4 regions of the Shewanella sp. VB17 genome follow, and region 3 is predicted to be linked to each of the others. Evidence: predicted binding sites of a transcription regulator. Region 3 holds the regulator's gene; each other region holds the start of a gene.
What was found. Region 3 encodes MetJ, which represses methionine synthesis genes. Its sites were predicted from a motif close to TAGACGTCTAGACGTCTA; they were not measured.

Region 1 (7,987 bases), 3.3 Mb from region 3:
GCTAATTGGTTAGCCTTGAGTGCTTTTACTGCTTCATTTCTGGGGTGGTCATCCTCCCAATATCCAGCATGACTTCTCGGGGGGATAGTAGGCTTGCACCCTTTGCGCTGAAGTAGTTTATGGCATGCCTTAGTGTCATAGGCACCATCAGCTGAGACTTGAGTTATATTTCTTCTTAATGGGTTAAGTAATGTGGGAAATACTTCATTATCGGCAACGTTAACTAAGCTTATTTCAGCTGACACAATTTCATGGGTATTACTATCCACTGCAAGGTGTAGCTTTCGCCAAGTACGGCGTTTTTCTTTACCATGCTTACGCGTTTTCCATTCTCCTTCTCCATAAACTTTTAGACCTGTTGAATCAATCACAACATGTGCCGCAGAGCCACGACTCGGTGCTCGATAGTTGATCTCAACAGTCTTAGCTCTTTTGCTTATACAGCTATAACTTGGTGAGGTCAGTGGCACATCCATAAGTTGAAATACAGAGTTGGTGAATCCTTCAAGTGCTCGTAATCACAAGTTAAAAACGCCTTTCACAACGAGTGCTGTTTCAATAGCAACATCAGAGTAAGTGAACCCTCGACCACGACGCCCGTGGTGTTCACAACAATACCAAGACTTAATTGCTTGCTCATCAATCCAGAAAGTGAGTGAGCCTCGATTAATCAACGCCTTATTGTACTGAGACCAATTGGTTATTTTATGTTTAGATTTTCCCACTTTTCAGCTTCCGTATAGCTATCTTTAGGGATCAGATCACGCTAACGGCAAAAGGTTCCCTCGATTTAGGAAACAAGGCTAAACCAAAATGTAAAAATAAATAGCCCCTAAAAGTACTCAAAAAAGGGGCTGAAATAGCACTGTTAAACTGAATTGAAATAAAATTTACTCATTATCCAAGTCGTCTCCTCAACACCTTAGCCGCTTGAACTAAATTCTTAAGTGCAGGTTCAACTTCATCCCAAGTTCTTGTTTTAAGGCCACAATCAGGATTTACCCAAAGTTGCCTAACAGGTATTTTACGTGCAGCCTTTTCGACTAACACCACCATTTCATCAACTGTTGGCGTATTAGGTGTATGGATATCATAAACACCTGGCCCAATCTCATTTGGATACTCGAAATCTTCGAATGCTGTTAATAACTCCATTCTAGAACGTGAAGTTTCGATCGTTATCACATCTGCATCCATAGCAGCTATTGCTGCAATGGTCTCATTAAACTCGCTGTAACACATATGTGTATGAATTTGTGTTTCATTTTCAACACCTGCAGCACTAAGCTTAAAAGCATCGACAGCCCAGTTGAGGTACTCTGCCCAGTCACTTTTTTTCAAAGGTAAACCCTCACGAAATGCAGGTTCATCAATTTGAATAATCCCTATACCTGCATTTTGCAGATCAACCACCTCATCTCGAATAGCCAAACCAATTTGTGTTGCTATTTGCTCACGAGAAATATCTTCACGGGCAAATGACCAATGTAGAATAGTAACTGGGCCGGTTAACATCCCTTTCACTGGTTTGTCGGTCAAGCCCTGAGCAAAAGTAGCCCAATCAAGTGTCATCCCATTTGGACGAGACACATCACCATAAATCAGTGGCGGCTTAACACAACGAGAACCATAACTCTGAACCCAGCCAAACTCAGTGAAACCAAAACCTTGTAATTGTTCACCAAAATATTCAACCATATCATTTCGCTCAGCTTCTCCATGAACTAATACATCGATACCTAATTTAAGCTGCCTCTCTATGGTATCTTTAGTGACTTGCTGCAGCTGCTCATTATAGAAGTCTTCAGTGATCTCATTTTTACGCCATCGATTTCTCAGCCCTCTAATCGCTGGGGTTTGCGGAAACGAACCAATGGTCGTTATCGGTAACAAGGGTAACTGATATTTAGCCTGCTGAATTTGCTGGCGATTAACAAAATCGGTCTCCCTTGCATAATCATGATGAGTTAGCGCAGCAACTCTGCCAACGACTTGCTGATCGGTAGCTGCATCACGGGTGCTACGACGTGCTATACAATTGGCAACGATGACCTCAGACTTTATATCATTAGGGGAACTAAGCAAGGTCTGAAGTTGGGCCAACTCGGTGAGCTTTTGTTTTGCAAACGCCAACTGTTGTTTAAGATCTGGGGCTAATTTAGTCTCTACATCCAGATCGACCGGAGTGTGTAAGAGTGAGCAAGAAGGTGCTAACCAAATACGCCCTCTTAAATCGTTAACAGTCGCTGCTATTCTCTCACCGATAAGATCAATATCAGCAGCCCAGACATTACGTCCATTAATCAGTCCAAGCGATAAAATTTGATCAGCTTTTAAGTTGGCGGCAAACAATGGTAACTGTTCTGGGGCAGTGACCAAATCAAGGTGGATCCCCGCAACAGGCAAAGCCGACACCAAGCTTTGGTGGTGGGCAATGGTGCCGTAATAACTTGCCAATAATACTTTCACTTCAACAGTTTGTAATGCTTTATAGGAAAAACTAATAGCCTCCTGCCATTCACTATCTAGCTCTAAAGCTAAAACAGGCTCGTCAAGTTGGACCCACTCAACACCTTGATCACTGAACCGCTGTAAGATTTGCTTGTAAGCAATTAAGAGTTGAGGAAGCAGTGATAATTTATTGAAATCACTCCCGACTCCTTTTGCAAGATAAAGATAAGTGACGGGTCCTAATAGCACAGGCTTAGCTTGGTAACCTAAGGTTTGCGCCTCACTAACTTCATTAAATATTTGCTCATAGGCGATGTTAAACTCCTGATTTTCAGTCAGTTCTGGGACAATATAGTGATAGTTGGTATTAAAGTATTTCGTCATTTCAGCTGCTGAGCTGTCTTTACCTGTTGGTGCACGCCCTCGGGCTACCCTAAAGAGGGTATCTAGCCCTATTGTCCCTGATAGCGTTTCTCTCTCATCCCGATGACGTTCAGGAATACAATTTAATGTCGCACTTAGCGTAAGCACCTGATCATAGTAAGCAAAGTCACCTACAGGTAATAAATTCACCCCCGCTTCAGCCTGCCACTTCCAATGAGTGCTGCGCAGCTCTTTAGCAACCTCTATAAGCTCTGCTTGTGTGGATTCACCTCGCCAGTATCTTTCTTGGGCAAATTTTAATTCACGCTGACGCCCGATACGGGGAAAGCCTAAGCTTGCGACCTCTATAGTTTTCATGTGTTATTCCTTGTTACTTTCAATATGAGTAAAACGTTAAGTAGACGCGATAAAAACGATTAACAGCTCACTAATATTACGTGTTGATATTAACAGCTGACCAGGTAGGCGTCTGGACGTCTAGAAGTATATTGTGATAACCTGTTCAGGAACAAGAGAATAAATTTCAAGCACAACATGAATGAAATTCATGTTTAAGGTAAAAGCCGGCATTATGATAGAACTTAGACATTTACGTACGTTAGTTGCCCTTAAGGAAAGTGGCAGTCTTGCCGCAGCGGCTAAAAAACGCTTCGTCACTCAGTCAGCTTTATCCCATCAAATAAAAGAGCTGGAAACCAAAATCAAGGCTTCTATTTTTATCAGAAAAAGCACCCCACTCTCTTTTACTCAAGAGGGAATAAAACTATTAACTTTAGCAGACGAAATTTTACCCAAAGTCAATGAAATTGAGTATGAACTTAAGCAGGGATTTAATAACGTGGAAAATAGGCTTGCTGTGGGTATCGAATGCCACAGTTGTTTTCGTTGGCTTATGCCTGCCATGGCACAATTCAGAAATTTATTTCCCAAAGTCAATGTCGACCTGTCCAGCCGTTACCTTTTTAACTCGCTTAACGCACTTGAGAACGGTGATCTGGATCTAGTATTAACTTCAGATCCTGTTGCTGATAAAGCTATTTACTATCAACATTTATTTGATTTTGAAGTCAAATTGGTTGTTGCTAATGATCATCCGCTAGCAGCTCAAAATTTTGTGATCCCACACCAACTTGAAAAAAAAACCATCATCAGCTATCCAGTACCACTTAAGCGTTTAGATCTTTACCGTCATTTTATGGAGCCAGCCGGAGTGAAAGCTGGCGAACAGATAAGCTGTGACCTCACCATGATGCTATTGCAGCGTATTGCCTGTAGAGATGGAGTTGCTGCGTTGCCAAATTGGTCTATCAGCGAGTCCTATGGATTAAATTTAACCTCGGTTAAATTAGGCGAAGATGGGCTTATACGCCCGCTTTATGGGGCCTATCGAAAAGATGGACACAATAGATCACTAGCACAGAAATGGTTGAAATTAGTGACCTATAAACATAATCAATGAGTCATTAATTAAATAAGTCCCTACAATGGCTTAAGTAATTGATTTTTCATCGATAATACACGCCTTAACACTAAACCAGAAGAATTAGAATTATTAGTTTGGCGAAGATTATGCGCGATCATAAACTCATCCTGTAATTCTTCATCTAACCCCAATGAATCAAATGCTTCTAAGGTTAACGTCTGTTTTTGATTATCGATGAGTGACTTAATTATGCTCAAGGGAAAAGATTCTTCAGATTCAGCATTTAAGTATGCAAAAGCTGTCAGTGCGATCACCTCACCGAATACACTAAATAGCGCTAAAGTCTGCACTTCATCCGGGTCGATGTCTACTCCTAGCATTTGATGCAAACTATCTACAGCATCGCTGGCTATATTCTCGGTCAAGTCCCAATAGCCCCGTACTAACTTCTTATAGGGTTGAGGCAACTCATCGAGACGCTCTTTAAGATAAAAAGTGAACGCATAGCGATAGATGTTCACTTGACCTAGTCTTATTAATGCGTCTTTCAATGAACGATTTCGAGTCGAATTGGCATCCGTAAAGGCCGCTGCATTACTGCGCCATAACATGTGAGCTGACAGTGCAGGATCTGAGGATATGATATCAATAACATTTTGAATGTCCCCATCGGCAATGATGGCTTTTTTAAGGGGAACTAAAATACCGCGACGACCAATAACTTGCTCTTCGTTACTGATGATAGCCCGCACTTGAGTGAATACTTGGTGCTCAAGATCTGTCATAAGATGCAATAGCCTAATTGATGATAAAATAGGTAAAGGTTATATTATATTGACTCATTATAAACACTACCGTTCTTTATCTTATTTAATTCAATACTTTATTCTTATACAGTCATCTACTTATACGTTAATTAAGCAGACATCAAGCCTATCTTAACCACATCACGCTAAAATAAACCATATCTATAAGCATATACCACAAGAATACTAATTTACACTAACCTTTGTATAAACATACTCGATTAACATTTATCGGAGGTAAAATTAGAAAGAAATCATGATGTATTGTGCTTATCCGCGTGGAGTAAAACCCTTAAAAAAACACTTATGAGTTTAATCAACCTAAATCACAGCAGACCCCATCGTTAGCTGCCTTTAGTGATCAATGCCTAAACCAGCAGATAATTCACTTAACATTTATTCATCATTCCCCCTCACTAATCTCTTTTACTAAATGAAGGATACAAAAAACCAGATCCTAAGATCTGGCTTTATTAGCTGTGTGTTTTTTAGATGGTATGTAATCAGAACGCTTGATAATTCACACTAAAAAATAGTTCTCTGCTAGGACTCAAATAATTTTTAGCGGATATTATTGTTTCATCTAACAAATTATTCGCTTTTAAACGTAAGGTCCAACGATTATCAATATGATATCCGACACTAAGGTCGAGCTGTTGATATGAATCGAAAAAGTCACCATATCCGGCATAACGTTCACCTTGATAATGGTAGTTTGCCAATAAATCAAACTGCTGCCATTCATAACTTAGAAGATAGCTGAAATCATGCTTACTACGACCAATAAGTTGCTCATCAGTTTGAGTGTCTTCCGCTTTTAAATAAGTATAACTAAGCTGATGTTCTAAATTAAAAAGCTGATAATTGGCTGACAATTCAGCCCCAGACATCTCTGCTTTATTGATATTAACAGGCTTCCGTACCTCCATTTCTCCAGTTGATGCCCAAGTAATCAAATTATCGACTTGATTTTGAAATAAACTGACATACGCCACTAAATTATCAACTTGATAGTTTAGTGTTAGATCATAATTTTTTGCCGTTTCAGAGAGAAGATCTGGGTTACCAGAATTTGGCCAATAGAGATCATTAAAAGTGGGTGCTTTGAAGCTGGTTCCAGTGGTTGCCGATAAACGCCATTGAGCATTAAATTGGTAGGCAAGACTGGTATTATAAGAGAGTTCACTATCGATATTCTCAACATCATCATACCTAACAGCAACCTCAATTAAGAGTTTATTCCACTGTTGCTGCAGCAAGCCATATACACCAATAATATCACGTTGATTTTGTTCATAATCCCCACTAATCTCTTCTCTTGACCAATCAATACCACCATTCAATATTAGTCCATTAGTTACAGTATATTGGTTACTCCAGTTTATCTGATCACGTGTCGTTTCATAAATATTTGTTGGGACATTAGTATTGTCGCCACGAAAGTTTTCGTTGTAATCACGTGATTGGCTCAGGGTCAACTTACTGATAAAGCTTTCATTACGGTATTTAGCCCCAAGGTTCCACAAGTAATTTTCATAATCTGATTCATCAGCAGAGCCCGAAGCGAATGTATCATCATATTGGTAAGTCCCTTTATCATATTGAGCATTCCACAGTGCTTGCCAATATTGATTTATGGGTTGCGAACCCTTAAGTGAAAAACTACTACGTTGATAACCATCATCATCATTTTCAACATCGCTACCATTATAAACATCATAGCCATCTGACTGTTCATGATTTACAGAAAAGCTAGTGCTCCCTTCGCCATGATTAACACCAAAACCAAGCGTACCTCGAATATAATCATTACTGCCATATTCCGTACTGGCAAACCATTCCCCTTCTTTTAATTGACGGGTAAATATTTGAATAACGCCGCCGATGGCATCGCTGCCCCAAATAGAAGCTCGAGGTCCTTTTAACACTTCAACACGTTCAATATTTTCAGGGGACAAAGTATTAAAGCTCACAGCACCTAAGGTTGCAGAGCCAATTTTAACTCCATCAATTAGTACTAACACGTGGTTTGAATTGCTGCCACGAATACTGATTGATGTATTTTGACCTGGCCCCCCATTACGAGACACGCTCACTCCAGGCAATATTTCTAAAACATCAGCAACTGATTTAGGATTCAATCGCTCTATTTCTTCACGTTCAATAGTATTGATAACCATAAGCTGCTGTTCTGCAGATCGGTCAAAACGTGATCCTGTTACTGTTATAGTCTCTTCGACTTCAGCAGCCGTAGCCATCGATGCTGGCAATAAGGTGAGAACGCTGCTGACTAGCACAGCGATTTTTGATAACTTAATTGGCGCTTTATATGATTTTTTATACGACTTTTTGTATGTAAGGGTACCCATTTTACCTTTGACTCCTGAAAGGAAAACGGGGCAAAATGTCACGATTCGATTTAATTCAGTCCAAATAATTAAAACGTTATATCGCATTTCGAGATCTGCCCGCCGAAATCTCAAAATCATCTCATGGGCCGGTCTCCGGACTTAGGCTATTGAGGGCTCTCTATAAGGGAGCCTACACAAATTAAACAACACCTTAATTCAGTGCTGTTAACTTTCGCCTTTTACCGTTGCGGGGGCAGTGCCAGATTTTCACAGGCTTCCCGATTATCCTTCCCTCCCCTATAAAATAAATTCGACTCAACAAAGTCTAAGGATAAGTTCAGGCACCACATAAGATTGACAATTATTGTTAATGCCTGCTCGCTGTAAAATACAGAAAAGTAAGCGGCGGCATTATAGACGTCTATACGGATAAATGTCTAACTTTCGATTGAGGTAATAATCACTTCGCTCTAAAAAATATTTAAAAAATATAATTGGTATCATTTGTAAACATCCAATTATTCTGTGGATGACTGACTCCAATAACCCGCTAATAATGATCCTGACAAATT
Region 2 (7,987 bases), 3.5 Mb from region 3:
TAGCGACGAGCATAGCGATGGCGAAACTGCCCCAGTAAGCTGTTTGTATAGAGAGGATACCAGGTAGGCCGCCGACGCCGATGCTGTTGGCAAGTACGCCGCCAATACCACAAATACAAGCCGCTATCGCTGAGCCTATCATGGCGCATAACATCGGGAATTTGTAACGTAAGTTGATGCCATACATGGCTGGCTCTGTGACCCCTAGGTAAGCCGAGATAACCGCTGGGATGGATATTTCACGTTCATTGTATTTACGACTCACAAGCACAATACCTAATACCGCAGAACCTTGTGCTATGTTGCTCAAAGCGATCAGTGGCCAGATAGGCGTACCTCCCATTTGACCTATGAGTTGTAGATCGACCGCGTTGGTCATTTGGTGGACACCGGTTATCACTAAAGGTGCATATAAAAAACCGAATAAGGTCGCACCAATGGGAGCAAATTCGCCAGTGAGCGCCATTTTAGCTGCCCAGCCAACGCCATTGCCGATTTCACGTCCGATAGGTCCAATAATTGCGTGGGCCATAAACACGGTGATCATAAGTGATACTACAGGCACAAGCACTAAAGTAAGGTAACTTGGGACAATCTTTTTTAAACCCGTCTCGATAAATGCCAGTAGTAGACCTGCCAGTAGAGCGGGGATCACCTGAGCTTGATAGCCCACTTTATCGATGGTGAAAAAGCCAAAATCCCATATCTCAGGGATCTTGGCGCCGAGATCGTAGGCGTTCATCAGCTGAGGTGACACGAGTGTGATGCCAAGTACAATGCCAAGGATAGGCGTTCCTCCTAGCTTGCGTACTGTACTCCAGCAGATCCCCACGGGTAGGAAGAAGAAGATGGCTTCACCTATCAACCATAAAAAGTTGTAGATGCCAGTCCAGAACTGACTTCCTTGCATCAGTGGATGACCATCAACGAGATTGATATCACCGATTAGATTGCGAAAGCCCAAGATCAGTCCGCCAGCAATAATCGCTGGAATGAGTGGAATAAAGATTTCGGCAAAATGAGAGATGCTTCGTTCCAACCAGCTCATGTTCTGACGGGCTATCTGTTTGAGTTGTTCTTTGTCGACTTCACCGAGCTTGGTCAGTTTAACAAATTGCCGATGGAACTCTTCAACTTCGGTGCCTATCACGACTTGAAACTGACCGGCGTTGGCGAAACAACCTTTGACTGTTGGTAACGCATCTATGCCGGTAATATCGGCTTTAGCTGGATCATTGAGTACAAAGCGCATACGAGTGATGCAGTGACTGACGGTAACGATATTGTCGCGGCCACCGACGAGCTCAAGTAGTTGTGTGAGCTCCTGAGAATTTACTTTTGCCATTAGAAGGTCCTTGGTAATGACTGGGAACGTTCCCATTGTCACTTTTAAGGTTCAACTATCAATCATTAAATGGTCATAGTGTGATATAGATCACACAATAATAAGTGTAAAAAACACTCATTCAGTTGATTAGTGAATGTCTATTGAATAAGTGAACATTGGCATATTTTTTGTTTAGGTGTTTGTTGCTGATGTAAGTGTTCTAACAATAATCGTGCTGCTTGAATGCCAGCTTGTTCATATCCGAGTTCTACGCTAATGGTGTTTGGAAATAGAAATTTAAGGAGTTCACTGTGACCCACGCCACAAATGATGACCTCTGAACGTGCTTGACTTTGCACATAGTAAGCGCTGCCTAGCGCGAGAGTATCTGAGGCACAAATAATGGCTTGGGTGGTGGATTCAAGAATGTGAGCTGTGTTATCAAATGCGCTATGATAATTGAGCTCTCCGGTAGCGAAGCGAGGTGTGAGTTGATGTTTTTGACAAAAATCGAGGTAGGCGCGTGTGCGTCGTAATCCCGTGGTTTCATCCTTGTCATCAACTCCAATGAAAGCAATGTGTCGCTTACCAAGATCATACAGGTGCTGACAACTGAGTTCGATGGCACGGGCATCATCATAACAAACAGATGAAAACCCATCAGTGGGCCAGGCCAGTAAAACCAAATTATGCTGCCAATTTTTTAGCTCAAACGAAGTGATACCACAAAAACCAAATAGTAGCACACCATCTACACCACGTTGTTTAAGGGTGTTTAGGCAATGCTCGACGCCTTCGGTGGTCATCTGGCTTTCCATCAATAAGGTATCGTAGCCATGTTGAGTGAGAATATTGAGAATACCGCGGATCACCTTATTTTCAGAGGCCGAGTCGAGTCGAGTGAGGATCACGCCTATCACCATTGAGCGTTTGGTGCGCATTGCTTTGGCGGAGCGACTGGGAACAAAACCGACTTCATCGATAAAGGCTTGTACTTTATCCCGAGTGTCAGGTTTGACTTTTGGATCTTGGTTGATAACACGTGAGACGGTCGATTTACCTACACCACACATACGAGCGATATCAAGGATCGTTAGATTTTGTGCCATGGAGGTTCCTTAAGCAGCATGATGAGATGAGCGGTGCCAGTGTCGTCATGGTTAACTATTGTGAGCAACACTGGCTAAGGCGTTAGTGCGTCACTGACTTTATCTTATTTTTTTACTTAATCTTTATCTTCAAGTGAATAAGGCAGTGGCTGAATGTGCAGGGTTGAGTTTTCATCACCTGCGACTCTAAGTACGCTTGAGTTGTCGGTATCATTAGGCAGTACCGCAGTTAATAGAACCTGCTCACTCGATTGCACCACTTCTATAATCGTGCCGACTTTTTTAAATCCATCTTCAAGAGCGAGTTCTAATCGGCTGTCTACTAACAGAGGTTGTGAACTCGTGCCTGCAAGAATATAGAGTGCACGTTTATTGCCACCGCGATACTTCATACGCGCTATGGTTTCTTGGCCCATGTAGCAGCCTTTTTTAAAGCTGATACCATTAATGGCTTGTAGGTTACACATTTGAGGAACAAATTGCCCTTGGTGTGATGCGGCTAAGTTAGGATATCCCGCTTGTATTTCAAGTGCTTGCCAAACACTTTGATCTTGAATTGGTTGTGTTATTGAACTTGTCAGAGCTTCATATGAAGCCGTTTTTATGATGATGATAAAACGCCCTTCATCTTTAAGCAGTACGCCACCAGAGATTGTCGTGAGTGGATGGTTTACTTCGCCAAAGTGCTCAGCTATCCAAGTCGGTGCCTGCTCACCTGCGACGCCTAAGATAATCCAATCAGTGGTAACATCCACAAGATCAACTTTACTGAATACTGCATATTTAGCCAATTGAGGTAGATCTACCGCTAAGGTGTCTGATGGCATCATCATAAAGAGCGCGTCTTCAACGACAAAGGTTCTGAAACTGGCTAACATCTTACCTTTAGGATCACAATGTGCGCCCCAGCCCCACTGATGACTTTCAAGTGAACTGATATCTGTCGTAACCTGGCCATGCATAAAAGTGCGGCCTTGTTCACCAGTAACACTCATTAATCCCATGTGAGATAAGTTAGCAAAAGTAAGCTGAGAGTGGGGAGTGTTGGGATTCAAAGAGTGCAGAGAAGCTGACTGGGTCATATCATTATCCAAAATAGGGCGTTAAGTGGAAGAATTGTAACGCCAAATAGGGGCTACGGATATAAATACGGCGTATCATTTTATAATAATACGCCGTTCGTGATTAGCTTGGCTGTTTACGCTTAGTGAAGTAGGCGAGTACGTATGGTGCCTTCAATGGCTTTCATTTCTTCCAAGGCTTCATCAGCCTGATCTGAATTGACTTCCATGACCACATAACCAATCTCAGCTGTGGTTTGTAGGTATTGGGCTGCAATGTTAATTCCCTTTTCTGCAAACGCTTGGTTAATTTTGATCAATACGCCTGGACGGTTATGGTGTATGTGCAGTAAGCGAGACGTATCTTTATGTTGTGCTAGTGAAACTTCAGGAAAATTGACAGCCGTCACAGTTGAACCATTATCTGAATACTTAGCCAGTTTTCCTGCGACCTCTATACCAATATTTTCCTGCGCTTCTTGAGTACTGCCTCCGACATGAGGTGTTAAAATGACATTATCTAAGCCACGGAGCGGGCTGATAAATTCATCACTATTAGATTTCGGTTCAACAGGGAAAACATCGATTGCCGCACCTGCTATTTTTTCTGCTTTAAGTACTGAAACTAGCGCATCGATATCGACAACAGTCCCACGAGAAGCGTTGATTAAGATACTGCCTTTTTTCATGTAAGCCAGTTCAGTTTCACCAATCATTTCTTTTGTTTGTGGTGTTTCAGGTACATGTAAACTGACGACATCAGCAAGAGACATTAATTCTTGCATAGAGTGAATTTGTTGAGCGTTGCCTAAGGGGAGCTTGTCCTCTATATCGAAAAATACAACCCGCATACCCAGTGTTTCGGCTAAAATACCTAATTGAGTCCCTATATGGCCATAACCTATCACACCCAGTGTTTTTCCTCGAGCTTCAAAGCTGCCACTGGCACTTTTAAGCCATCCACCACGATGTGCCATGGCATTACGCTGAGGAATACCACGAAATAGCATGATTATTTCACCGAGTACCAGTTCTGCTACGCTGCGAGTGTTAGAAAAAGGCGCGTTAAATACAGGCACACCGAGCTTCTCTGCAAATTTGAGGTCAACTTGATTCGTTCCGATACAAAAACAACCAATCCCGACCAGTTTTTCAGCTTTTTTTAACACAGTTGCTGTTAATTGAGTACGGGATCGTAGACCAACAAAGTGCGCATCTTGTATCGCTGTCATTAAGTCTTCTTCACCGAGAGAGGCTTTGTGGTATTCAATATTACTGTAACCTGCACGTTTGAATACATCTACTGCAGATTGGTGAACGCCTTCCAAAAGCAGGATTTTGATCTTATCCTTGTCCAGCGAATGCTTAGTCATGATTTAGGTACTCTCTTCAATTGTTGATAGTATGTCATTAAGGTATTTTACAGGCACTAAATTAGCACCTTTTTTGTTGTGTGTGGAGGGCTAGATGGCTAAAGTTATTATTCTTACGACAGAACAATCTAATATAGACCTAATACGAGGTGGTAATTTTGAGTAAGCATATGATTTGGATAGTTATATATCTATTTGTGTTAATCTGGTCTGGTATTGAGCCTAAAGATCAATTTACTTGGTTTTTGGAGGTTGCCCCTGCTTTAGTGGCTGTACCTGTGCTCATTGCCACCCGAAAAAGGTTTCCACTGACACCGCTTGTGTATGTATTGATATTGATCCACAGTCTTATTTTAATGGTGGGTGGTCATTATACTTATGCAGAGGTCCCCTTATTTGATTGGTTGGCTCAATTGCTTGGTAGCGAAAGAAATAATTACGATAAATTGGGCCACTTTGCTCAAGGATTTATACCAGTACTCATTGCTAGAGAGGTTTTCATTCGTAATGAGGTGGTGAAAGCAGGTGGCTGGTGTAGTTTTATTTGTATCTGCTTCGCGCTGGCTTTATCGGCATTTTATGAATTAATAGAGTGGTGGGTGGCTTTATTGACCGGTGAAGATGCAGAAGCTTTTTTAGGCACCCAAGGTTATATCTGGGATACGCAATCTGATATGGGAATGGCATTGCTAGGTGCCATCGTCGCGCTATTGGTCTTGGTAAAAACTCATGATAAGCAGTTATCCGCGTTTAAATCGGCTACTGATTAATCTTAATTCAGCTTTTTATTTTATATTCAATGATGCATTTTTTGACTTGGGGACTTTTTAGCGGTGAAGCATCGTGCTTAAGTATTATTTAACACTAAATCAATGTTTTTATTACCTAAGGTCACAAATAATGCTATTAAAATTGACTAAAAGGAGACAGAATACACATATGAGTATGTTGTTGAGATGATTTATGTGTTTTAAAGGGATAACCCCTTTCAAGGAGGAAGTAAATGAATAAAATTGATGAGTTAGTATTTCTTCATCAGGTGTCAACGCCATGTCGTTTGGCTATTTTAGCCGAATCCATTGGAATTAAGACTCGTATTGTTAAACAGGTGTCTGAGCTAGCATCTAAAAGTGATGGAAATAGTTTTTACTTTATATGTCAAGAAGGGGCGGCCTTAGACAGTCGAGGTATTCCCTTAATCGCTATGCGTCTAGTTTCCCATGTACCAGTAGCACTGTATCAGGTCGATAGGAATACGTTAGATCCCGCCTCCGCTATGCTGTTGGGGATCCGCGGATTACTTTATTCAGATCAGCGTATCGATGTAATGTTGACAGGTTTAAGAAGGATGGTAGCTGATGAACTTTGGTATGAGAGTAGTCTTATCAGCAAGATAGTTCGGCAGTTGGTCGATCGTCTAGACACAGGTAATGAATACTGTGCTGAGGTAGAAAATATATCACAGCTTTTAACAAAACGGGAACGCACCATTATTGAGTTTGTGTCTAGTGGTGCTCGAAATAAAGAAATCGCAGATAATTTGTGCATTAGTGAACATACAGTAAAAGCCCATGTTTCTTCTATTTTTAGAAAAACACAGTCCCGTAATCGGGTTGAATTACTTCGGTGGGCGCAAAATTATGGCGATCAGTTAGCACTTTGTTCTTAGTTTTATAGCATGATACTCACGTTAGCTCTGCATACTTTTTGCTGCATGCCATGATAGTGTTGAGCAAAGCGCTTGAGCGTCATAAAAGGTCATATGATTAACGGTGATCATGCCGTTAATTCATTTAGCGGGAATTCAAAGCCCTGCAGGCAATGACTGTATTTGCTCCTGCAATACAGACATCTATCAGATCCATGTGGCTAGTTGATGATTGCAGCTAATCGTTATTGTCGGCTCTGGCTTCCTCGGTAACTGCTTCCTGCGTGACTCTCGATAATTGTTCTACCTTTTCCCATCCATGGACTCCTACCTCGATATAGCCGTATTTGGTCCTAGTTCCTGTTATATTTACATTATTCAACACGGCATGCGAGGCTTTGAAACTCGTCTAGGTTGTATATGTTTGAATACTCCTCTGCAGTGAAGGCTTTTTATGTATTTGAAGTTTCTTTGTAGGTGGGTAAACTGAAAGTTTCTGATGATAAAAAGGTAGCACTAATGAGTATTTGGTTTAGACCTGTAAGCTTAGATGATTTAGCTGAAATGGACTCAGGTATGCATGGAAAGGGAACTTTGATGCAGACCATGGGAATAAAAATTTCTGAGATCGGTGATGATTATATGAAGGCGACGATGTTGGCGTCTCCGGCTGTGCATAATCCTCTTGGTATTGTCCATGGAGGGGCTAATGTAGCGTTAGCCGAAACAGTAGCGAGTTATGCCGCTAATTTTGCCGTTGATTTTGAAAAGTATTATTGCGTCGGTCAGGAAATCAATGCTAACCACCTAAAAGCATCCCGTAATGGAGTGTTAACGGCCACCACTAAAGCGATTCATTTAGGTAAGCGAAGTTCTGTATGGGAAGTACTTATTCATAATAGTGCAGGTGAGCTGTGTTGTATCTCTAGAATGACGGCAGCGGTTGTTAAGCGTTAACATTATGATTAGATTTTGATGACTTGTGTTTATTCATCTTAGTCATCATCACTTTTAATTCGAAGTCGAGAGGCTATCCCCAAACGACCTCAAGATGCATGACTCAGCCAGTCCAGAAGTGACCGAGTTCAAGGGCGTTAATTGCTCCTGCATTAACGACATTCCCATCTCTGCCTTATTTCAACCATCCTAGGGGACTCAGAAACGAGCATATTGAAGTAGCTTGGGTATATGGCAATGGGTCGGATATCTGACCTCTGTTGTTTCCATATCATTGATGATGTCTAACGTAAAAAAATCACCTCAGTGTGATCTAATAAGAGGCTCTATTTGTGGTTTATGGTCTAGTTAACCTGAGCTCGGGTTAAGCAGCGCCGCTTAATATCGCTATTTTGGCCCCTATCTTTGTTGTGCTTTCTAGTCATAGCCAGCTATTACGTACGAAATCCCGCCTTGATATCGACAAAAATGTCGGCATTAAGCAAGTGGGTGAGTGAACAACGGTCGAGTAA
Region 3 (7,987 bases):
TCACCTATGTTTCCGACACCGAGTAATAGTACACCAATACGTTTACGAGGACCGGTACAACGACGATGGACCTTTTGAGTGAGTAAGTTCACTTGCCCATAAGGCACTAAGGTCACAAGACTCAAGCCATCATTAAACAGTGGTCTGGCATCTCGACTGAGTAAACGCGCAAAACCTCGACGATAAAGACTCGCATCAGCACTGACCAGGGCTACTAGGCCAAAATCTTCACGCACGCTAATATCACTGAGACCCAATGATGCATCGATCCCTTCAAGTATGGTGTGAACTTGTTTACTGTTTTCATGAGTAAACGCAAACTCAACTCGATGATGTGCTAACTTCCAATGCGCTAATGGAATGAGCCCCGCATCTGCCAATAGCTTAAGCACACGTGATGGTCCCGTTGTTAATCTAAAATTGAATAATGCAACCGATGGTAAATTCGTCACCACTGGTGCGCTGGCTGAAGAACTCTTGGGAGCGATGAGGGTAAAATCAGTATGCGATGCATAGCTCGAACGTACCGCTAAGCTCACATTGGTATTAAATAAGGGTTGTAACGACCGATTGTGTAGCACTGGAGAGCCTAAATGTGCGAGACGATTAGCTTCGTCTAAAGAGAGGCTTTTAAGTAACTTTGCATCGTTAATCTTATTAGGATCAGCATTAAACACGCCTTCAACATCAGTCCAAATCGTCACACGGTCAATATCGGCAAGACTGGCGATTAAAGTGGCACTATAATCAGAGCCATTTCGTCCAAGTAATAAAGTTTCGCCTTGACGATTTGCACAAATAAACCCTGTGATAATAAGTCTTTCATTAGGACTATTTTCAATACGTTGCTGTACCCGGCTCCGTGATTCGTCGAGTCTAATTTGAGGGATGGCACCCTCATCAGCAATTAGTAAGCTTCTGGCATCGACATCATTCGCCGCCACACCAGACTCTCTCAATAACGCAGCTAATAGACGAGCAGACCAACGCTCGCCAAAACTGACGACCTCACTACGCTTATATTCATTGATGTCATCAAGAGAAAACAGACTAATCAACTGATACTTATCAATCGATAAACGCTCACGCAAGCTTCTTGCTTGCTCATTGGATAGCAGCTGCTCAATCAAATTTTGCTGAAAACTAATCAACACTTGTAATTTTTCTTGCCACAGCTGCGACGAGTCTTTTAACGCAAGTAATTCATAAAGAAAATTAGTACTCTTACCTGCGGCTGAGACAACCACAAGATCGTCACTATTACCGTGAGTCAGAAGAATATGAACCACGCGGCGATAACAGTCTGCATCCGCTAAGCTAGAACCGCCAAATTTATGTAAATGACCACGCGCCATCTCTAACTCCTATAAACTAATTAACAATTAGCTGAAGATGCAGCAGCAAGTCCAGCTTTAATGTCAGCCACTAAATCATCAGCGTCTTCAATACCAACAGAAAGGCGAATAAGCGTATCTTTAACTCCAGCTTCTGCTCGCGCCTCAGGGTCCATTGCTCTGTGGGTCATGGTCGCAGGCACCGCCACTAAACTTTCGACACCACCTAAACTTTCTGCAACTGAAAACACAGATAGTTTTGCTAAAAAGGCCACTAATTCGCTTTCACCGCCTTTTAGCTCAAAACTCAGCATTGCACCAAAACCTTGCTGTTGTTTCGCGGCGATTTCATGACCTGGATGATCTTTTAAACCAGGATAATATACCTTATCTACTGCATTGCTATTAATAAGTACATCTAACACTTTTTGCGCATTAGCTTGATGCTCTCTGATGCGGATAGGCAGAGTACGTATTCCCCGTAACGTAAGATAACTGTCAAACGCCGATCCCGTCAGTCCTAATGTATTTGACCACCAATGCAATAACTCTCCTAACTGCGGATCTTTAGCAACCACAGCGCCACCAACAACATCACTATGGCCATTAATGTATTTAGTGGTCGAATGAACAACGATATCAGCGCCGAGCAAAAGTGGTTGCTGTAAAATAGGTGACAAAAAGGTATTATCGACCGCTACCAGAGCTTCGACAGCATGACTTGCTGTCGCAATCGCTTCAATATCGACAACTCTAAGCAAAGGATTCGATGGCGTTTCCAGCCACACAATTTTAGGTTTAAGTGCTATCGCATCGCTGAAGGCCTGACTATCGGCTTGATCAATGACCTTTAGCTTAAATTGGCCTTTTTTAGCCAAATTAGTAAACAATCGATAACTACCACCATAACAATCATGGGGAACAAGTAAAAGATCGTCAGGGCCTAACAAACTAGTCACTAACGTAATGGCGGCCATACCTGTACAGGTCACCACACCGGTAGCCCCTCTTTCTAAACCAGCAATGGCATCGCCCAAAATCGAACGTGTTGGATTGCCTGAGCGACTATAATCAAATTCTCTTGGATTTTGGTGTCCATCAAAAGCGTAATTGGTGGAAAGATAAATAGGCGGGACTACTGCACCATGTTGAGTATCGGACTCAATCCCTTGGCGTACTGCGATGGTGGCTAATTTACGTTCTGTCATCTATGACTCCTAAGCGAATTACTGAGCATCATACTTTATATCCAACACAACAAATAGATGTCTGGACGTCTAAAATACCTAAGTGTGTCACCCTAGTCAATCCTATAACAGACATCTAGGCATCTAAACATCCAAATATGGCAGGATCTATTTGCATTTAATGGAAATAAGAGGCAATAATTTGACTGTACAAATTAAAGGGTTAAAATCTGCCCCGAATTTTGAATTTACAGGTGAGTCAATGACTAAGTGGAATGGCGATTACATCAGCCCCTATGCTGAACACGGCAAGAAGAATGAACAAGTAAAAAAAATTACTGTGTCCATTCCCTTAAAAGTACTTAAGGTATTAACCGACGAACGTACACGCCGTCAGGTAAAAAACCTACGTCACGCCACGAATAGTGAACTGCTTTGCGAAGCTTTTTTACATGCCTATACAGGTCAGCCCCTGCCGAATGATGAAGACCTGTCAAAAGATAAACCTGACAGCATTCCAGCAGAAGTAAAACGCTTAATGAATGAAATGGGCATCGAGTGGGAAGATGAAGATGAGGAATAGCTAACCAACCAATCAATGTCAGGGATCCTATTGCGATCCCCATTTATTATTAACTCTGTTCAAAAGCGATACCTGCTTTGTACTATCACACAGACCGTATTATCACCACCAACGATTGTGGTTACATCCAGATGGTCCCCTTCAAAATGCAAATCCGATGCATAAAGAATATATATCAGCAGTAGACTATCTGAGTCCGTATGAATATTTAATACCAATGGTATTAAATATAAGCGTGTGTTGTTTATTGCTGAGATCTAGCATAAACATAGGACCAGCTCACTATACAATATGAAATAAATGTTTAACATTTAATCACTAACTGCTAAATTAAGAGAGTGATAAATAGGTAGGGATCACATAAACTTACTTAATGAGGAATTTATGCACCTTATAATGAAAACTCAGTTCGACAACCTTCGCCTCAACGATGATCATGAATATTCCACCAACGACAGAGGGGGTAAAAAAGTCATTAAGATTTTTAAAGATGGTCATTTGATCGCAAAAAAAATTTCGATAAAAAACTCAGTTCAATACTTCGGCATAGTAGGAGTCGAAGACTTGCTCACTGCAGAGTAACCTCCAATGACAACGTGGCCGCGCCTACCATACTGACAGTCGAGTACTCCAGTTTGATATTATCGACAACCAGATAGAAGCCACAATACGAGGTAACATCAATCCTTACTTCGAGGTAACAAAAGAACCAAGGTATAAAGTTTCACTCACTTTTAACCCCATATCAGACAAACAATGGCAAAGTATTATCAGCACCTTGAGCAATAACCCCGGCTGGTTATCTAAATTAATGCTCAATGAAATGCCAAGTAATATTGAAGAGGCGTTTGGAAACACACATTTTTTACCTAAAACTTACCAGGATATAAAAGCCCATTGTGATTGTCCTGATGATGCTACCCCATGTAAACATATCGCTGGCGTCTATTTTCGAACAGCCAACATTCTAGACAGTAACCCTATGTTACTATTCCAATTTAGAGGCCTTACACCAACAGAATTACATGACAGATTGGGAATTATCCACAATAGATCAAGACACAATCGATATTCAGGCTTCATTGATCAAAAACAAGGTGACTACCCCGAATTTTGGGCACGCTCAAATTCATTTATTGGTGCCATGGAAGATATTTATTCCACGATTAAAAAACAGAATAAACATTCACTAAAATAACTCTTGTAAAACTAAAAAAATATGAACCAAAACCAATTGATAACCGTATAGACTTAAACAGCCCACTGAATATTATTCGCATATGTTTTCATTATTTAAAAATGACCCGATTAAAAAGTTAGAAAAACTGTACGCTGCTAAACTTGAACAAGCTATGCATGCACAAAGAAATGGTGATATAAAATCATATTCAATGATCACTGCAGAAGCTGAAAAAATCGAAATTCAAATAATTGCATTAGAACAATCAACAACAAAATGAGACAGTAATCGGCCAAAAAATACAACAAGAACACACAGACCCACTGCGACAAGGTGTCGCAGTTACTGCATTTATTTTGTCAGTCCCTCTTCGCGCTGTCATTATTGCAACACCTGTATAAATAGATGACAACATAGCCATAAAATCATGATGAAGTTACCAACCTCTCTTGTTTCACTCTCTCTTGCTTCAACCCTTATCTCCGTCACTCCTTCGTATGCCGATGACAATGATATCGAAATCATTGAAATCACCGGCCAGCACCAAGGAATATCGAGTGCAGTAAGTCCTGAATCAAGTGTTCCCAAAACTGACATCAGTGGCTTACTGGAAAACCTACCTGGCGCTGCCGTCAACAGTAATGGTCCCGTCACTGGCATAGCACAATACCGTGGCCTATTTGGCGATCGCGTTAACACTCAAGTTAATGGGGTATCCCTGCCAGGAGCAGGCCCTAATGCAATGGACACCCCACTAAGCTACGCCAGTTTAATTAATTCAGAAAGCCTTGAGATGACGCGAGGTATAGCACCGGTATCATCAGGAGTAGACACTTTAGGCGGCAGTATTAAGGTCGTAGAATCTCAAGCTAACTTCGACGAGACCAGTGGCAAAGTCGCTGGTCAATACCAAGATAATGGTCAGCGCAGTCACCTAGGCGCTAAAGCTAACGTGGGAGGGCAAGATCATGCTTTACTCGTCTATACTGACATCTTAAAAGGTCAGGACAATATCACCACTGGTGGCAATAAAGAAATCAAACCAACCACCTATGACAAAACCATGGTGGGTGGGCAGTACCGTGTCAATTTAAGTCATTCAGACTCAATTGATGAATCAATTGCAATAGGTTACCAGCACTTAGAGACCACCGCAGCAGGTACGCCAGCTTTACCTATGGATATTGATTTTATTCGCACCGATCGCATTAAAGTAGAAGGTGAACATGAAATTAATCATTGGGATCTTAACTGGCATTTAGCCTATAGCGATGCCAAACATGGCATGGATAATTTCAGTGAACGCATGAAGATGCCAACCATGAACGCCCGCTATAATAGTGCCGATAGCACAGGATTCGATGGTGAAATATCCTTCGGTAAAGAAGCTTGGTTATTCGGGTTAAATACCCAACTGAGTGAACATAATTCGGTGATATCGGATCCCACTAATGCCATGTTTAATGTCGATAATTTTAATGGCGTTAAAGACAATACTTATAGCGCTTTCGCTCAATGGCAACAAGATATCGGCCAGTGGAATTGGCAACTAGGTGCACGCGTTAAACATTATCAAACCGATGCAGATGAAGTTGAACATTCTATGGCAGGCAGCATGCCTGCGATTAAAACCTTGATGGACAGATACAATGATGCTGACCGATCTCAGTCACAAACGGGGTTAGATCTGGTGATAAATGGTCGCTATCAGGTAAATGAACAGCTGAGCTGGATTTTAGGTTTAGCGCGTAAACAAGACAGTGCCAGCTATCAGCAAAGATACTTATGGGTACCAATGCAATCAACCGGCGGACTTGCTGATGGCCGCACCTATGTTGGCCAAATGGATCTTGAGCTTGAAACCGCTTATCAGCTGGAACTCGGGACTGAATTTACCACTGACAAATTTTCCATCAGCCCACGTATTTTCTTCAATCGTATCGACAACTATATTCAAGGGGTTCAATCAAGCGATCCTGCAGTGATCATGGCAGCCCAAATGATGGGAGATGACAACCCCATGCAGTTTGCCAATGTTGATGCGCAACTATATGGCATGGATGTCGCAGCCCTTTATCAACTCGCTGATAATTGGAAAATCGATATGAACGCCAGCTATATCAAAGGGGAGCGACGTGATATCGACGATAATCTATATCGAATAGCACCACCTAAAGTCAATTTGGGTCTTAACTATCAAAATGGGCATTGGCAAGGGCGCATTGAAGGAGTCGCAGTCGCAGCGCAAAATGAGGTATCTGAGACTCAATTAGAAGCAACCACAGCCGGTTACGCCTTGATGAATATTTCAGCGGGATATAACGCCGATAGCTGGATGCTAAAAGCAGGCGTCAACAACTTGTTTGATACTGAATATGAAGACCATTTAGCTGGATATAACCGGGTTATGGGCGGCGATCTCGCCTCTGGTGAGCGTATGCAAGGTATCGGTATGAATGCTTGGGTGACTGGCGAGTATCGCTTCTAATTGAGCCAATAAAAATATCATAATGAGAAGCCAAGGATGGCAAACAAACTTATCAAAAATAACACTCCAAGACCTGCGATTAACATACCTCAGAATGACGATTATCTAAGGTTGGTTTTTTAAGTAATTTACGCTGTAAAGTACGTCGATGCATCCCCAATTGACGTGCAGTTACCGACACATTGCCTTTATTGAGATTGAGCACTTGTTGTATATGCTCCCATTCCAATCGCTTAGGATTCAGTGGTTTTTCATCCAGCTCAATAAGATCGACCAATTCCCCTTTAGTCTGCCGCTCAATTAAGGCGTTCAACAGCGTTGCTGTATCGACAGGTTTAGCTAAATAGTTATCTGCACCTAAACGAATAGCTTCAACCGCGGTAGCAATACTGGCATATCCCGTCAACAACACCATCACCACATTGGGCAAAACATGGCGTAATGGAGAAATCAAATTTAAGCCATTGTCTTGCGCTAGCTTCATATCGAGTAAAATGTGTGTGGGCTTAAACTGCCGAGCTTCCAACAGCGCTTTGCTGGCATCATGGGCTTGAAGACAACTAAATCCATGGCGCGACATACGCCTATCTAATATCCCAGCCAGAGCGAGATCATCCTCAATAATCAACAATTTATGACTATTCATTTGCATTTTCTCCACAACAATCAATCAAGGCACTGCTGCAGCCATGACTGCCAAGCATAACCCAATCATATTCAAGATCTAACCTTATGATATTAATGGTAAACTCACTTCAGCCACAGTGCCTCCTTCTACATGCGTTCCCAGCAACAGACTGCCCCCTAAACGCTCGAAACTTGCATGGCTCAACATAAGCGCAACCCCCATACCAGTGGGGCTCTCCACTAACTGATAACCTAATTGAGAAATAAGTCCGCTGGGGATCCCAGCGCCATAGTCTCTGACCCTAAGTGTTAAATAATGCCGCTCTAATTCGATATTAACGTTAACTTTCTGCGCCCCCATATGTTCCTTGCTTGCTCGCGCTGCGTTTTCGATTAATGATAAAATAGCCGGCAACAAGCTTGTATCGCTTTGCACTAATGAGTCGTGGGCAGCGATGCCCAACGCGGTGTCAAGTTGCACCTCTGGCATCAAGAGCATCACCTGCTGTTCGAGTTGATTCAATAGCTCCCCCGCTGCTATTTCAAACTGCTTTTGTTGCCGTATTGATTCAGTCGCGGCTCTCAAAT
Region 4 (7,987 bases), 3.4 Mb from region 3:
CAAGATACTGCTGTTTCAGCTGCATCACATGGACGCCAAACTGTCATATTGGGGGTCATGCGCAAATTAGCAAGTTGCTCTATGGGCTGATGAGTTGGACCGTCTTCACCTTGACCAATTGAATCGTGAGTATAAACAAAAATATTTTGAATTCCCATGAGTGCAGACATACGCACAGCGTTACGGGCGTATTCCATAAACATCATGAAGGTCGCACCATAATTAATAAAACCACCATGCAGTGATGCGCCATTCATTATACCGCTCATACCGAATTCACGTACACCGTAGTAGATGTAGTTACCGGCAGGGTCATTTTGAATCCCTTTAGAGCCAGACCATAACGTCAAATTTGAACCAGCGAGGTCAGCAGAACCACCGAGCATTTCAGGTAAAATAGCACCGAATGCACCAATGGCATTTTGTGATGCTTTACGACTGGCAATGCCTTCAGCTTTATCTTGAGATTCTTGAATAAAAGCCTGTGCTTTTTCTTCGAAATCGGCAGGCAACTCGCCTGTAATAACTCGGCGTTTGTATTCAGCAGCAAGCTCAGGGAATGCCGCTTCATAAGCTGCAAATTTTTCGTTCCAGTTTGCTTCGTTAATCGCACCCGTTTCTTTTGCATCCCAACCGGTATAAACATTTTCAGGGATCTCAAAGGCTGCGTGCTCCCAACCAAGGAATTCACGTGCAGCTGCAATTTCCGCATCACCCAATGGCGCACCGTGACAGTCATGACTGCCAGACTTGTTTGGTGAGCCAAAACCTATGGTGGTTTTACAACAAATCATCGTGGGTTTATCAGTCACAGACTTAGCCGCTTCAATAGCAGTACGGATCGCATCACTGTCATGACCATCGACATTCGCAATAACATGCCAACCATAAGATTCAAAGCGTTTAGGCGTATCGTCAGTAAACCAACCTTCTACATGGCCGTCGATAGAGATGCCATTATCATCCCAGAACGTGATTAACTTACCTAGGCCTAAAGTTCCCGCTAATGAACAAACCTCGTGTGAGATCCCTTCCATTAAACACCCATCGCCAAGGAAACAATATGTGAAGTGATCAACGATATCATGATCTGGTTGGTTAAACTGAGCCGCCAATGTCTTCTCAGCAATTGCCATGCCCACGGCATTACTAATGCCTGCACCTAATGGACCCGTGGTCGTTTCCACACCTGGTGTATAGCCATACTCAGGGTGACCTGGGGTTTTTGAATGCAGCTGACGAAAGTTTTTAAGCTCTTCGATAGGCAATGCGTAACCAGTAAGGTGAAGCAAAGAGTAGATAAGCATAGAGCCATGGCCGTTTGATAAAATAAAGCGATCACGATCAACCCACTCAGGATTATTCGGGTTGTGCTTAAGGAAGTCATTCCAAAGCACTTCAGCGATGTCAGCCATTCCCATAGGTGCACCGGGGTGACCTGAATTGGCTTTTTGAACGGCATCCATGGTTAATGCGCGAATAGCGTTTGCGAGTTCTTTACGAGATGACATGCTCTCTCCTGCTTGTTTTTTGGGGGGTCTAGAGCAACGAGCACTATATCGATTAGTACAAATCAAACTATCGACGCTCTACGGCAATTTTGGAGCCATATTTTCGCCTACATAACCTGTTGACGCAAATGTTTATTGCGCTTATAGTATTTTTCCTCTTTATCGCCAAATAAAACAAATAGATATATTTCTTATCCCCTCTTAATTTATCCCCTCCTGTAAAACAAAAAACACACATAAATAAAACACACAAACAAAAACACAAAACACTGATTTTAAATAATAAAATCCCACATAAAAACACAAAAAAACAGACTTATGGTTACAACTTCAATGAATAATTTGTCATTGGGGGTGATAAGCTGACCATAATGAATTAAAATAGCCGTCTAGATGTAGATACTTCTATACCCAAACGGCTCATGATCGTGTTTTAGCCTAAGCTGAAGATACATTCGCCACATACTCCGGTTTGATCGCTTGGGTATACATTCAAATTCTTCAACGACGAGATTTTATACCATGTCAAAGCATTTATTCACCTCTGAGTCTGTCTCAGAAGGTCATCCAGATAAAATCGCCGATCAGATTTCTGACGCGGTATTAGACGCAATACTAAAACAAGATCCTAAAGCTCGTGTTGCGTGTGAAACATACGTAAAAACCGGCATGGTCATGGTTGGAGGAGAAGTCACCACTTCTGCCTGGGTCGATATCGAAGAAATAACGCGTAAAACCGTTCGTGACATTGGCTATACTAATTCGGACATGGGATTCGATGCCGATTCTTGTGCCATTCTAAATGCCATCGGTAAGCAATCGCCAGATATCAATCAAGGTGTTGATAGAGCAGATCCTAAAGAGCAAGGCGCTGGTGATCAAGGACTAATGTTTGGTTATGCAAGTAACGAAACTGACGTATTAATGCCAGCACCTATCACCTATGCACATGCCTTAGTTAAACGTCAATCTGAAGTACGTAAAAACAAAACATTACCTTGGTTACGCCCAGATGCAAAAAGCCAGGTCACATTTGCTTATGAAGACAACAAAATTGTTGGCATTGACGCCATTGTTTTGTCGACTCAGCATTGTGAAGATATTGGTCAAAAAGATCTTATCGAAGGCGTGATGGAAACCATCATTAAACCAGTCATTCCTGAACAGTGGTTAACAAAAGACACTAAGTATTTCATTAACCCTACAGGTCGTTTTGTTATTGGTGGCCCCATGGGCGATTGTGGTCTTACTGGTCGTAAAATTATCGTTGATACCTATGGTGGTATGGCTCGTCACGGAGGGGGTGCATTCTCAGGAAAAGATCCATCAAAAGTCGATCGTAGTGCAGCATACGCCGCACGCTATGTTGCTAAAAACATCGTTGCTGCTGGTCTTGCTGAACGTTGTGAAATTCAAGTTTCATATGCTATTGGCGTCGCAGAACCCACCTCTATTAACGTAGAAACTTTCGGCACTAACAAGGTTTCTGAAGAACTATTGATACAACTTGTCCGCCAACATTTTGATCTACGCCCATACGGTTTAACTGAAATGTTAGATTTAGCTCGCCCAATTTACCAATCTACAGCGGCATATGGTCACTTTGGTCGTAATGAGTTCCCATGGGAACGTACCGATAAAGCTGAAGCCTTACGCGCAGACGCCATATAATAACAATCAAAATGTGCTCAAATCACAGATAGAAAATAAAAAACCACCTTACTGGGTGGTTTTTTTATGTCATTTTATGAGTGATCCGCACTCTGATTAAGTCACACTACATGTTGGCACAGCTATATTCAACGACTATAGATTCAAAGCACATTCAAGATGCGGAGTCAGTATATCGAGACGTGGCAGAGTTCAACTCAAGGGGATAGATCATTTAAGGTGACGCTTAGTGATTTTCAACATTAAGCGCCAACAGATAATAATCTCTATCATCAAAAGTAAAAAAATCTAATACCGGCATTGATGCCTTATTGGTATGGGCAGCAAAAGAAATCATATTATCTTCAGCAATAAAGGTCAGCATAAAGGCATATCGAGCGCTAACAACATCTTTCAATCTTGTTACCATTTGTTCAAAAATGCCTTTTCCACGATATGCCTTCTGAATCCAAATAGGACCATACTGGCAAGTGTTATCTTGAGTCAACTGAATGCCTTGTAGACTAAACAGACTTAATTGCTTAAGAATATGTCGATAAATAGGCCAATTTTGAAAAAATGACCAAGGACCAGCAATCACATAACCTACAATATTTTGTTTATCTTTAGCGACAACAATCCAGCCATTCTCAAGCAAATGTTTAAGCTCATCCATCCCAAATGCCTGACCATCAAAAGCATGTGATTGAACTTCGGCGCCTAACTCATCATTAAGATAATGGCGCTCAAGTCGATGTAATTGCTCAATGTCGTCAAAAGTCGCTAATCGAATGTCCATAAAACTGACTCATTTTATATTCCTGTGAGTTGCATTATACAGATATCCATACATTGACAGAAGTGGATCTCTATATTTCATCACATTGCTAAAAGTCAGTATAACGACCACAATTAATACCAGTAAACTGTGTCGTACCCTAGGTTTTTATGCTTCCAGAAAATATTGATACCACTATCAGCCTGCTTGAAAGTGACAATACCCAGCTCAATTTAGTGAGGTGGATGCATCAATGTGAGTTAATGCACCGTTATTATGAATCTGATGTTGTATTTGTGATTCAGCAAACAGGTCAAGGTTTTGAAATTATCGTCAGCTCAATCCACCAAAATCGCAGTTTTACGACCGGAACACTATTTGAACAAAACACGCCTATTTTTCAGCGTCTAGTCAACACCCCACCAGTTGGTCTTAATATTGACTTAACCAATCAAAAAAAAAGCGATTTACCTAAAGATTTTGATCAAGCTAACAACATATTAACTCGGCCAATATTATGGCCGGATGGTACTCAGTTTGGCTGTATCTGTGTATTAAATTCAAAAACAGAGGCTAATGCCTTTATGCTTGAGCCATTTCAGGTCTTACTGCAACAAGAACTGTCGCTTTATTGTCAGACTCAACGTATTGAATCTCTGTCGATGAGAGACAAAGACACTGGCATGTTAAATGAATATGGTTTCATTATGATGGCACCTAGACAACTCAGTTTAGGCCGGCGTTTCGGGGCTCACGCTGGTATTATCTTTTTTGAATTATTACCGGATCCAACAACCCAAAATATTGAAGAGCACCACAACAGGCTACTCGGCAATATCATTCAAGACACCATACGCACAGCAGATATTGCGGCACATTATGACGACACACAATTTGTTGTCTTAGTATTTGTCGACTCAGAACGTGACCTTAACTATATATCTCAACGAGTAGAAAAACTTCTCCACCAGCAAAATGAACACCTCAGCATAGATACTAGCTATAATTTCTTTACTCCAGATTCAGCACTAAAACTCTCACCTATGTTAGAGGAGTCAAAAAGAGGCCTCAGATCTGAACAAAAAAAAAGCCACTAAAACATGAATAACAACTAAACCGTGAATGACTAGCAGCATATATCGAAAAATCATCAATTAAACAGATTTCACCTATATCAACTAAAAAATACTGATTTAATGCTGCTTATTCTGCACTATAATGGTCACAATGTAACAGCTATATCAATGTAAGGCTCCACCATGTTTATCAAGTCGTTCATTTTCTCTGTAGCCTTAATCGGCTTAGCTGCTTGTCAAAGCTCTGGAGGAACTCAGATCCAATCCACCGAAATACAAGGAGTCTGGAACATAGAAACCATTATTGACAGACCCGTTATAGATTATAGTCCAGCACAACTTATTTTTGCTGAAGAGGGCAAGTTTACTGGTAATAATAGCTGTAATAATTTTTTCGGCAATTACTCTATCAATGAAGGTAATGTACGCCTTATGATTATCGGCAATACGATGAAGGCCTGTGTCGATGCATTAATGGAGCAAGAGCAAAGAGTGATGTCAACTATCCCAGAAGTCACGAGTGCCAGTATGTCGCAAGGTAAACTCTTGCTAAAAGATGCCAAAGGTAACACCCAACTAATGTTGAGCAAAGGCTAACAATGTTAGTACCGCACAGAGCTCAGCGCCATTAGCGTCAGCTCAGTGCGACATTAAATCATCCAGCTCACCTTATTTTGCAAAGAATTTCACTGTTAATAAAGTGCACAAATTAACTCAGATATCAATATGAGCCACCGACATATCAGTACTTTCAAAGTTAGCATGCGATAAAGGGCTTTGTCATCCTCAACGGCTGTAACCTTATCGAACAGTCACATGATAGAACACAAAAAATAGGAATCAATATGATCATTAGAAAAGGTCAGAAATGTGATCTTAATTCATTAATTCAGTTTAATTTAGCCATGGCAAAAGAAACCGAAGGTCTTGCTTTAAATAAGGATATATTAGCTAAAGGCGTTAATGCCTTATTGTCACAACCACAAAGAGGCTTCTACCTCGTCGCTGAAATTGATGGCGAGATAACGGGATCTCTCATGGTGACATTCGAATGGAGTGATTGGCGTGCTAAGGATTATTACTGGATACAAAGTGTTTATATTCGCCCACAAAATCGCCGACAAGGTATCTACAATAAACTCTATCAAGCAGTCAAAAAAATAGCTGAAGATAATGATGGCGCTGCAAGCTTCAGACTCTATGTAGAGCAAGACAACACTAACGCTCAACGTACGTATGCTGCGCTGGGAATGGAAAAAAGTGACTATCAAATGTATGAAGAAAAAGTATCAATGATAAAATAGGGTCGTTTTCAAAAGATAGTGTTCAAAGGTAGTTTCCAAAATTCGGTAGTATTCATAATTCTGTGTTATTTTAGTAAAATGTTCAACAAACAAGAATGACATAGAATTGCACGCCCGCTCACCGTGTTAGCTTTATGCTGGATCCTGACGAATATACCCGCCAAGTAGAGTCGTAATATTAATCATGTCTCCATCTAATCTTACTAATTTTACTTTTGCTCCTAAATATTGATTAACTAAAACCGCAGTTTTCGTAGTAATAAGTTGACTTATTTGAGAGTTTTTATCAAAAACTGCTAATGCAGCACTGTATTTTCTCACAATATTCAGCCCATCCTTTCTCAATGCTTTATTTGCATCTAAATCCCAATCCTCAGCTGAAACAGCGGATAAGGCTTCTAAAACAGCCGCAAGTAAACCCACTTCTGTATTTTTAGGAGATAAATTACCTACCCCTCCCTCCTCAAGCTCATTTCCCGTAGAAAACCCTAAATTTCCTTCAACAGTGACGCTATCTACATCATAGACCTTCGCTAAGCTTGCTGTTACATCAGCTAATAAAGAAGGCTTGGCAGTGACAAAAGTTTCCCCAAAAAAACCGCCTTCGGTTTTTCGACTTAACGCAGACATACAAGCTTCAATTTTGACTGCGCCAATGGATTTATTCTTGTGTGCCAGTCCAGTTTTAAGGCTATTAATCACGCCTGCGACATTCGCCCCCGACAGTGTTCCCCCATGACCATCTTGTAGTATGGCCGGCTCATCCCCTAATGGAGCACGACCATGCGCAACAATATATACCTTTTCCTTATCTCCCATAGCATCATACACAGCTTCAGGTACCATTCCTGGAATCGCTTGCACACCAATATCCTCATCTCGAGTTCCATTTTGTGCATTGGCGATTTTTAATGCGTCTGCAGGGATTGGAGCACTATCACCATATTTCATTGCCAAACACTGCATAACCTCACCTGACATTTTTCTGCTATCGCTGCGAACAGCATGACTCATCATTTCTTGTCGTTGAGTGACTTGCAAAAACTCGGGCCTGTTATCTACCAATGCTTCTTGCTTACTATGAATGTTCTTCTGGACAATAGAATCTTCAGCGGCCCGACTTTTATTTTTTTGTGACTTATCTATCTGTGTACGCATACCTCAAACCTTTACCTTATCCCCCTCGTAGCGCCTTATCGCCCATCGAGGTTGCTTCGCTCTCTAGGCTGGCATTGTCGTTCACCGCCATGCCTGCAATACTGGTTGTTGCTTGTACTCGACCTTGCGCTTGCTGTACCACGTGACCTAACTCATGAGGTAAATGCTGCTCCTGCCCCGCCCCTAAATGAATGTCACTGCCCTGAGCATAGGCATGCGCTTGTACCGCTGCAGGTTTTGGTGAATTATAATGAACATTGACATGATTTAAACTCATGCCCGACAGGTTTTCCATACCAGATTTAAGTTTATCAGGCAGGCCGGTACGATTATCCTTCCGTTGAATAGGGGCCTGTTGAGACAGCTTTTCTTCGTCTTCTAAGTTGTCTTTTAGCTGCATAAGTTGTTGAGTCTGGCTACGATTATCAGCAATGGTTAGTGTAGCTTGTGCTGGTAAAGTTATGCCACTTTTATCACATCGAGTCTGATGTTGGCTGACGTTATTCACTT

Region 1: the regulator MetJ is predicted to act here: its motif matches at 3,306-3,323, upstream of metE (5-methyltetrahydropteroyltriglutamate--homocysteine S-methyltransferase).
Region 2: the regulator MetJ is predicted to act here: its motif matches at 4,954-4,971, upstream of serA (phosphoglycerate dehydrogenase).
Region 4: the regulator MetJ is predicted to act here: its motif matches at 1,894-1,911, upstream of metK (methionine adenosyltransferase).

What each region holds. Positions count from the first base shown of each region.
Region 1 is NZ_JABRVS010000001.1:4,198,846-4,206,832, forward strand. Features, by position in the region: partial or broken gene HQQ94_RS18200 (IS5 family transposase) at 1-725, opposite strand, end outside; gene metE (5-methyltetrahydropteroyltriglutamate--homocysteine S-methyltransferase) at 898-3,183, opposite strand; gene HQQ94_RS18210 (LysR family transcriptional regulator) at 3,407-4,294, shown strand; gene HQQ94_RS18215 (HDOD domain-containing protein) at 4,315-5,043, opposite strand; gene HQQ94_RS18220 (TonB-dependent receptor domain-containing protein) at 5,568-7,433, opposite strand; cobalamin riboswitch at 7,542-7,749, opposite strand; gene HQQ94_RS18225 (bile acid:sodium symporter family protein) at 7,934-7,987, opposite strand, start outside.
Region 2 is NZ_JABRVS010000001.1:4,334,399-4,342,385, reverse strand. Features, by position in the region: gene treB (PTS trehalose transporter subunit IIBC) at 1-1,345, opposite strand, end outside; gene treR (trehalose operon repressor TreR) at 1,486-2,436, opposite strand; gene ygfZ (tRNA-modifying protein YgfZ) at 2,553-3,518, opposite strand; gene serA (phosphoglycerate dehydrogenase) at 3,641-4,870, opposite strand; gene HQQ94_RS18775 (DUF2238 domain-containing protein) at 5,029-5,640, shown strand; gene HQQ94_RS18770 (response regulator transcription factor) at 5,874-6,539, shown strand; gene HQQ94_RS18765 (PaaI family thioesterase) at 7,038-7,475, shown strand.
Region 3 is NZ_JABRVS010000001.1:853,490-861,476, reverse strand. Features, by position in the region: gene HQQ94_RS03670 (bifunctional aspartate kinase/homoserine dehydrogenase II) at 1-1,355, opposite strand, end outside; gene metB (cystathionine gamma-synthase) at 1,376-2,542, opposite strand; gene metJ (met regulon transcriptional regulator MetJ) at 2,784-3,104, shown strand; gene HQQ94_RS03655 (hypothetical protein) at 3,489-3,686, shown strand; gene HQQ94_RS03650 (SWIM zinc finger family protein) at 3,883-4,302, shown strand; gene HQQ94_RS03645 (DUF6435 family protein) at 4,385-4,564, shown strand; gene HQQ94_RS03640 (TonB-dependent receptor) at 4,712-6,772, shown strand; gene HQQ94_RS03635 (response regulator transcription factor) at 6,852-7,418, opposite strand; gene HQQ94_RS03630 (sensor histidine kinase KdpD) at 7,503-7,987, opposite strand, start outside.
Region 4 is NZ_JABRVS010000001.1:4,234,490-4,242,476, forward strand. Features, by position in the region: gene tkt (transketolase) at 1-1,511, opposite strand, end outside; gene metK (methionine adenosyltransferase) at 2,034-3,182, shown strand; gene HQQ94_RS18335 (GNAT family N-acetyltransferase) at 3,409-3,960, opposite strand; gene HQQ94_RS18340 (GGDEF domain-containing protein) at 4,110-5,036, shown strand; gene HQQ94_RS18345 (META domain-containing protein) at 5,199-5,612, shown strand; gene HQQ94_RS18350 (GNAT family N-acetyltransferase) at 5,861-6,319, shown strand; gene HQQ94_RS18355 (hypothetical protein) at 6,452-7,477, opposite strand; gene HQQ94_RS18360 (DUF4157 domain-containing protein) at 7,494-7,987, opposite strand, start outside.